DNA from 2 places in the Salinivibrio sp. MA607 genome. Region 1 is predicted to be linked to the other one. Evidence: predicted binding sites of a transcription regulator. Region 1 holds the regulator's gene; the other holds the start of a gene.

Region 1 (3,981 bases):
TCCCAACCTCGCCTCTGCCCGCGAATATTGACTATCAACTGAGCGAACATGGTGGGCATGTTGGTTTTGTTACCGGCAGTTGGCGCCAGCCACAGTTCTGGCTGGAGCAGTCGGTGCCTCACTGGTTAGCCTCACGCCTTTGCTCGTCCCGTTAAAAAAGGACGCCACGCAAAGCAAAAAAGACCGACGCACATTGATCTACTGCATTGTGTTGAATGATTGGGTAAAATGCGAGCTGATTCACAATATCAGCATCAAGCACCCTAACGTCTCAGCCATAAATCAACAAAAGGTGATGTAGTATGATGGTTCCTTGGCAATCGGTCCCTGAGGAAACACTGACTCGTTTAATCGAGCACTTTGTGTTACGGGAAGGAACCGATTATGGTGAGCAGGAAGTCAGCTTTGCACAAAAAGTGGCGGATGTTCGCCAACAACTGCAATCCGGCGACGCCGTGATTGTGTATTCTGAGTTGCACGAGACAGTGGATATTCGTCGTAAAGAAGCACTCAGATCTTAGCATCGCTGTACGCAATAAACAGCGATACACATTCAGACTGAATGACAGGGCGCGTCATGTCGGCTAAACATCCAATCATCGCGGTCACCGGCTCTTCAGGAGCAGGGACCACCACCACATCCGAAGCATTCCGTAAGATGTTCCAGATGATGAACATCAAAGCGGCGTGGCTAGAAGGGGACAGTTTCCATCGCTTTACGCGACCGGAAATGGACGTCGAGATCCGTAAAGCACGTGAGCAAGGACGGCACATTAGTTACTTTGGCCCCACCGCCAATGATTTTCCGCGATTAGAGCAGTTTTTCCGTGAGTACGGTGAACTCGGCACAGGCAAATATCGCCGCTACTTGCATACCTTTGACGAAGCGGTGCCCTACAATCAAATGCCAGGGACCTTCACACCATGGCAGGATTTACCCGACAATACCAACGTACTATTTTACGAAGGCTTGCACGGCGGTGTGGTTGATGGTGAGGTCAATGTCGCTCAACATGTCGACCTATTGATTGGTATGGTCCCGATCGTCAACCTTGAGTGGATTCAGAAGTTTGTCCGCGATACCCGCGATAGGGGCCACTCACGCGAAGCGGTCACCGACTCGATTGTGCGGTCGATGGACGATTATTTGCATTATATTACGCCGCAATTCTCACGCACTCACATTAACTTTCAACGGGTGCCGACGGTCGATACCTCCAACCCACTGAACGCCAAAGGCATTCCTTCGTTGGATGAGAGCTTTGTGGTGATCCGCTTTCGAGGGATGAAAAACGTCGACTTTCCTTATCTGCTGCAAATGATCACGGGGTCTTTTATGTCACGGCATAATACACTCGTCGTGCCAGGCGGTAAGATGGGCTTTGCGATGGAACTTATCATCCGTCCATTGATTCAGCAGCTAATCGAAAAAGGCAAGATTGGCTAGGGCGTAGCGCATCTATCGTGTATTACTTCTCAAGCCGTGATCTTAGCCACGTTTTTGCCAGTTTTTTAGGCGGTTGGCCTAGATCAAAATCAAGAAATTGCTAACAAAAAAAGATACACTCTTGTTAACATACAGTGAGCTTGTAGCCCGCGCCCAGACTTCGTATTCTGTGCATAGATCTGGTGGGTTACCCCTCAGACAAAGATAGGACGTTGTTGCCGGGCAACACATGCAGAGGAAATAAGTTATATGGTTCCAGGAAAACCTCAAACAGACCCTACACTCGAGTGGTTCCTTTCACATTGTCACATCCACAAGTATCCGTCTAAAAGCACGCTGATTCATGCAGGCGAAAAAGCGGAGACCTTGTATTACATCGTGAAAGGGTCTGTCGCCGTTCTAATCAAAGATGAAGAAGGCAAGGAAATGATCCTGTCTTATCTTAACCAAGGTGATTTCATCGGTGAGCTAGGCCTTTTCGAAGATGATCAGGAGCGTACCGCTTGGGTTCGGGCTAAGTCTCCTTGTGAAGTGGCAGAAATCTCATTCAAAAAGTTCCGCCAACTGATCCAGGTTAACCCCGATATATTGATGCGTTTGTCCTCACAAATGGCGCGCCGTTTGCAAGTGACCAGCCAAAAAGTGGGGGATCTTGCCTTCCTGGACGTCACGGGCCGTATTGCGCAAACCTTGTTGAATTTAGCGAAGCAACCCGATGCCATGACGCACCCTGATGGCATGCAAATTAAGATCACACGTCAAGAAATTGGCCAAATCGTTGGCTGCTCGCGTGAAACCGTGGGGCGTATTCTTAAAATGCTGGAAGAGCAAAACCTTATTTCAGCCCATGGTAAAACCATCGTGGTATACGGTACCCGCTAATCACAGCGCTCTCTGTATTCCCAACCGACGCCCTGGCGTCGGTTTTTCTTTTTAAAACAAAAAAAAAGGAAGAGCGAACTCTTCCTTAACCGTTTAGGCCTCGTTATATCCACTATTTGTTAGTGCGTGCTCTCAAAAATTTTATCCGCTGAAGCGGCAACAAACCCCTGGTACAACTCACCGTTGGGCAACACATAACGCTTAGCAAACTCATAAAACCCACCTGGAATGGTTTGCGTGCCATCAGAGAAAACAACAGGGACACGGTCAGCCATGGTGGAGGATTGCTCCAGATAAACGGATGCGTCCCCTTTTACTTCCCCACCCGCTTCGTTAATTGCAAAGCCATTGTCTCGCAGCTTTTGATTAACCGATTGGCAATGATCATGAGCCTTTAACTGATTGACACTCACTGTGAAATGATTCGCGCCATAACCGTGCGCGGCTACCCAGGACGCGTATTCACTCTCCTCAGCAAGCGCTTGATAGGTGGCGCTATCGATGTCCCAAAGCCGCCCCTGATGAAGAAAATCGCTCCCTGTTAGTGACGACGCATCGACTTGTGCCACCAGCTTATGAACAATGGCTTGCAGCGCAGGCGAGCATTGCTCGACCATCAATTCACTGATAAACACTTTCGGCATCAAAGGATCGGGGTGCTCGAAATGGCAGGCATTGAGCTTTTTCGCTTCAAAGGTATAGTCCCCTTTTTGCTGATAGCCTAGCGCCAGGAAGGGGCGCGCCAAGACCTCAAGCCCAACCTTGGGCAAACCAAATGTCCGCAAGGCAATATGATCATTGATTAAAGGCTGCCCTTCTTCGAGCAAGGCATGTACCTGATGTGCCGATGGGCAAAGACGGTTAATATAGTCTTGCCATAATTTATCGAATAACGCTTGGCCACTGTCCATATTGGTCTCCTTAATCTTGTTGAGTCGGAATACCGGGGGCGAACGTCTCAGGCAGTACCACCTGCTCCCCTTCCATTGATGCCATGGGATAAGCGCAATAATCGGCGGCATAGTAAGCGCTTGGACGTAAATTACCCGACGCACCTGGCCCGCCAAATGGCGCATCACCGCTTGCCCCTGTCAACTGACGATTACGATTCACAATCCCTGCGCGAATATGATCGAGGAAGTATTGCCATTCGCCCTCGTCTTCACTGATAAGGCCTGCCGACAAACCATAGCGGGTATCATTCGCCTTCGTGATCGCATCAGCCATATCCTGATAGCGCTGCACTTGTAGTAGCGGACCGAAATACTCTTCGTCGGGTAACGCTTGAATGCCACTCACATCTAAAATCCCTGGAGAAATCACCGCATCGTGTAAATGCTCGCACTCTATGACGGGGGTAGCTCCCAGATCGATCAATTTCTGTTGTGTGGCCAAAATCCCCTCGGCGGCAGCCATTGAAATTTGGGCGCCCATGAAAGGCGCGGGATCATCAAACTGGCCACCCACTCGCACGGTTTTGGTCCATTGTGCTAGGCGAGTCAAGATCTTGTCACCCACTTCTCCCTCAGGCAGCAGCAGGCGGCGTGCACACGTACACCGCTGACCGGCACTGAGGTAGGCCGATTGAATAATGGTGTATACCGTGGCGTCTAAATCACCGAACTGATCACTCACCACCAAGGGGTTATTGC
Region 2 (3,981 bases), on a different contig from region 1:
ATACCCCGCAAGTTCACCGTGCGCCGTCGGGTCATACACATTATTGTTTCGATGAGTTGGAGTTGATCAGTGGTGACTTTTTTACTGCACGTTTGAGCCCGACTTCGCTGATCTACGATCGTGCCGCTTTGGTGGCGATGCCACCGTCGATGCGGGATCAGTATGTGCATCGTGTGCGTGATCTTTTAGCGCCGGGAGGCCGCCTATTACTGATCACCTTGTTTTATCCGCAGGCCGATGATAATCCGCCGTTTTCCATCGATACGTCAATAGTGGAAGAGGCGTTTTCAGGGCTCGATATTAGGTTGTTAGAGACGCAAACCGAGCCAGAGGGTGACCGAGGTGAGCAAGTCTGGTTGATAAAAGCCAACGCTTAGTGCTCGGGTTTGATAGAGCCATGCTCGGATAGCGCCGTTTTGCGCTAGACGGTTTTGACTCGAGGTTGATTAGACTGTCGTGATTCCCAGTGGGTAATAAAGAAAACGGCTGCGATAATAATTCCTGCGCCGAGCCATAGCCGACCAGGTGGAACCCAGCTGAATACCAGCCAACCAAAGAGGACGTTCAGCGGCAGTTTAGCGTGATCAAACGGCTGAACAAACGAGGCATCTGACGCGGCATAGGCTTTGGCTATTGCCCACTGTGCGAGTGCGGTGAGCATTCCAGCACCGAACAGCATCCACCATGCCATTGCAGATGACGGCAGTGTCCAGTCAGGCACGGCCAAGAGTAGATTAAATGGGGTGATCAACAAAAGGAGGTAAACGACCATCGTGGTCGGTGGATCGTAGGCTGATAACCGTTTCACCATTAATGAATAGGTCGCCCAAAAGAAAGCGGCGCCTATCGGCAGTAACGTTGCCCATGTAAAACCATTTGACCAAGGTTCTAGGATAATCATCGCGCCACAAAACCCCGCAAGTGTGGCCAAGCTACGTGCAATACCAACCCGTTCACGAAGAAATAGCCCCGATCCTATGGTTGCAAACAGCGGTGATGTCATTAGTAGGGCTATGCCTTGCCAAATGGGAACCGGATAAGCGAGCGCCCATAGCCAAAGTTGGATCCCAATAACAGAAATAAACACCCGCAAACAATGTTGCCCAAGGTGCTGGGTTTTTAAAGATTGGCGAATCCCCAGTTGCTTTAACCAGGGGATCATGGCCACTAAGGCAATGGCATATTGAATAAAAGCAACGGTCGTCGAAGGCAAGCCCAACTTGAAGCTAACATATTGAGAAAGGCTGTTGACTAATGCGAAGCATAAGCCTGCAGTGAGCATCCAGGCCGCGCCTTGGAGGGGATGATGAACTTGTTTCATTACCGTGACAATCCGAAAAAAGACGTACGGATAGTAGCGCAAATTAGGCCTCAGAGCGATCAGAAATCCCCGCTGAGGCCAAGCGTATCATGTGGTTAAGTTGAAAGGGTCGAATAGACGAAAGGAATATCAGGATCCATCGCGTCCAATGTGGCTTGGGTATCGGTCAGATGGCTCACCGTACTGTTTGTCATCTCGGCCAGCGCCACCGACCGAATGTCGTCCCAGTGATAGCCGGCCATATTGGTCGCAATGAGCGCCACTTGAAGCGGGGGTAAACTCGGGTTAAACGCTGCATTTTCGGCATACATCCCAGAGAAAACCGCCCCATCAGATGTTTCAACGGCCACGCCGCTGTAGTTACCCGAATACGGTGCATGACTTCGGTTCGCTGCATCGGCGGCAGCTTTGAGTAGTGGAATATCAATATCGTCTGTGGGTAACGGGTGTGGCGCGTCAGTTAATAAACGTGATTCAACCCCTAAATCGGCAGGACCAAAAGAATCAGGTAAATACGCATGTAACGGTTTGGGATCCGTTTTTGGTAGCTGAATGGTGAGTGACTCTGCACCGTTTAGCTCATTCATAAACTGACGGCAATGACCACATGGGCTGTAGTTGATCGTGATATCGGTTAAGCGAGTTGCCCCTTTGGTCCACGCATGGGCAATCGCGCATTGCTCGGCGTGAATGGTTTGGCCTAGTTGCACCCCTGTGAACTCAATATTGGCTCCCAAGTATAGGGTGCCATCTTCGCCACGAACGATGGCGCCAACGTTAAACGTTGATATCGGAGTCACCGCATAAGCCGCCGCTATTGGCAATAGAGTAAGACGCAATGCGGCGCCAGATAGGCCACTTTCGGCTTCCATTTGCGCCACTTGCTCTGGTGAAAATGTCGCACCAAAGTGTGTGTCAGTTATCCAATCAGAGACAACGCGTTGTAATGCGTCGGGCAATTGTGTCAGTGCATCGGTTAGTGCAGTTCGCATAGCATCACTTCTTAGTCATTAACGGAGGCTCAGTGTAGGGAAGCACTCCTGATAATTATGTGATAAAAGTCACGCATAATATGCAAAACTGATTTCGTTGCTGAAAGTTAGAGTGACATCAATGTTTTTTCGCCTTCTAATTTTGCCAACGCTAACGCTGCAAAAGCCAATGTTGCCAGCGCGAAGGTCACCGGATCCACGATCATTAGAGATAAGACAAAGTCAGATAAAACATCAACGATCTGAGCTCACAACGCGAATAGTGTGAGTGTGAGCTCGAAAGTACTCGGATTTCGCGTCGACGAACAGCTACTGCGTTAATAACGCAGTAATGCCAATAATGAGGCTCGCGGTCGCAATCAACACAATAAGCGGTTTTGTAATGCTAAAAGAGGGATCCCCTAATGCCGATGATTGCGTTGCCGGAGGTGGGGTGAGATCAGGTTGATTTTCCGCCGGTGTGGTTGGCCGTTGCGCAAAGGTTTGTTGGGGTAAAGCAACACGAAAACCAAACTCGCCAACCACGTCAAAGGGGAAGCACTTTTTACCGTTGCGGTAAGACTTAGCCATGAGCGAAGTGACCACACTTTGGTGTTGTGCAAAAGAACTGTCGGGTAATGCGACTTGTTTAAACAAGGTGCGACTTGACAACACCTCGCCTGCGTAATAACAAAGCATTTCGAGCATTCGTGATTCTTCATACGACAAAACCGTGATTGCCTGATCCGTCCAATACAGTGTGCGACTCTCTGGCTCAAAATCTACTTCAGGAAAACGGTAACAGCGTGTATTTACTTTTGTTGTCATCATCAAGCCCACTCCAAACGACAGCTTTTATAAAAGTGTGGACTTAAATCACAGAACTGCAACTCGTTAGCATGTCTTTTTTGGGTCTAGTTATGCAGGCATAATGTTGAATTTTCTGATTTTATAAGGAATAACAATAGATTAAAAAAAGCACAACCGCTATGGCGTCATAACGGTTGTTGAACCTATCGAAAAACACGACATCGTCTATCGAGGCTAACCGACTAATGATTCGACGTAATGGTAGACCGCTTTCAAGATACGGACCTTGTGCTCATCCGCCTGATGATGATCCGCCAGTTGTTGTAGGTTGTCCATGTACGTGGGAAGGTGTGTTTCAAAATAATCGCGGCGGTGCATAAACCATTGTTTTTGTTCATCGTCAGTAAGTGTCCACGGATAGTTGCGGGCACGATAACGAAACAACAGAGGTTTGATGCGCCAATCGTCGACACTCAAGTCAATCCCGGCAAGGTTTTCTGGATCTTGCGCGCGGATAATGTCCATCGCGCTGCGATCACTTTTTGAAAAAAAGCCAGCATACAGTGCGTTATCAACATCTTGATTGTCAAAGGGCTTGGATTGCGCGAAGACAGCCACCAGCTTCTCTCGGATTTCGGGCGCCGCCTTTAGTGCTTTAAGATGTTGAAGACATGCTTCTCTATCCACGCCAAGACGTGCGGCATCGTCAGGACGAAGTACTTTGGCATCGGCTAAGACCGGGCATTTATTGATATGGATAAGCTTTAATGGTGCCGGCAATTGGTCGTCACTCAATGCTTGCCGAGGAGTATATAAACGCTCACGGAGGGCATCGGCATCGAGGGCGAATAAAGGTGAGGGATCGCGGGCAAGATCAAC

What was found. Region 1 encodes CRP, which controls carbon source genes, mostly activating them, when cyclic AMP is high. Its sites were predicted from a motif close to TGTGANNNNNNTCACA; they were not measured.
Region 2: cdd (cytidine deaminase) is a predicted target of CRP. The motif match lies at 2,372-2,387, and genes of this name have one in related genera.

Annotation. Positions count from the first base shown of each region.
Region 1 covers NZ_MUFJ01000001.1:213,771-217,751, reverse strand. Annotated here, with positions in the region: gene BZG81_RS01085 (hydrolase) at 1-155, shown strand, start outside; gene BZG81_RS01080 (YheU family protein) at 303-521, shown strand; gene BZG81_RS01075 (phosphoribulokinase) at 578-1,447, shown strand; gene crp (cAMP-activated global transcriptional regulator CRP) at 1,697-2,329, shown strand; gene BZG81_RS01065 (DUF1338 domain-containing protein) at 2,449-3,240, opposite strand; gene astD (succinylglutamate-semialdehyde dehydrogenase) at 3,251-3,981, opposite strand, start outside.
Region 2 covers NZ_MUFJ01000008.1:29,693-33,673, reverse strand. Annotated here, with positions in the region: gene BZG81_RS05565 (thiopurine S-methyltransferase) at 1-377, shown strand, start outside; gene BZG81_RS05560 (DMT family transporter) at 422-1,321, opposite strand; gene cdd (cytidine deaminase) at 1,417-2,313, opposite strand; gene BZG81_RS05550 (hypothetical protein) at 2,623-3,123, opposite strand; gene sbcB (exodeoxyribonuclease I) at 3,337-3,981, opposite strand, start outside.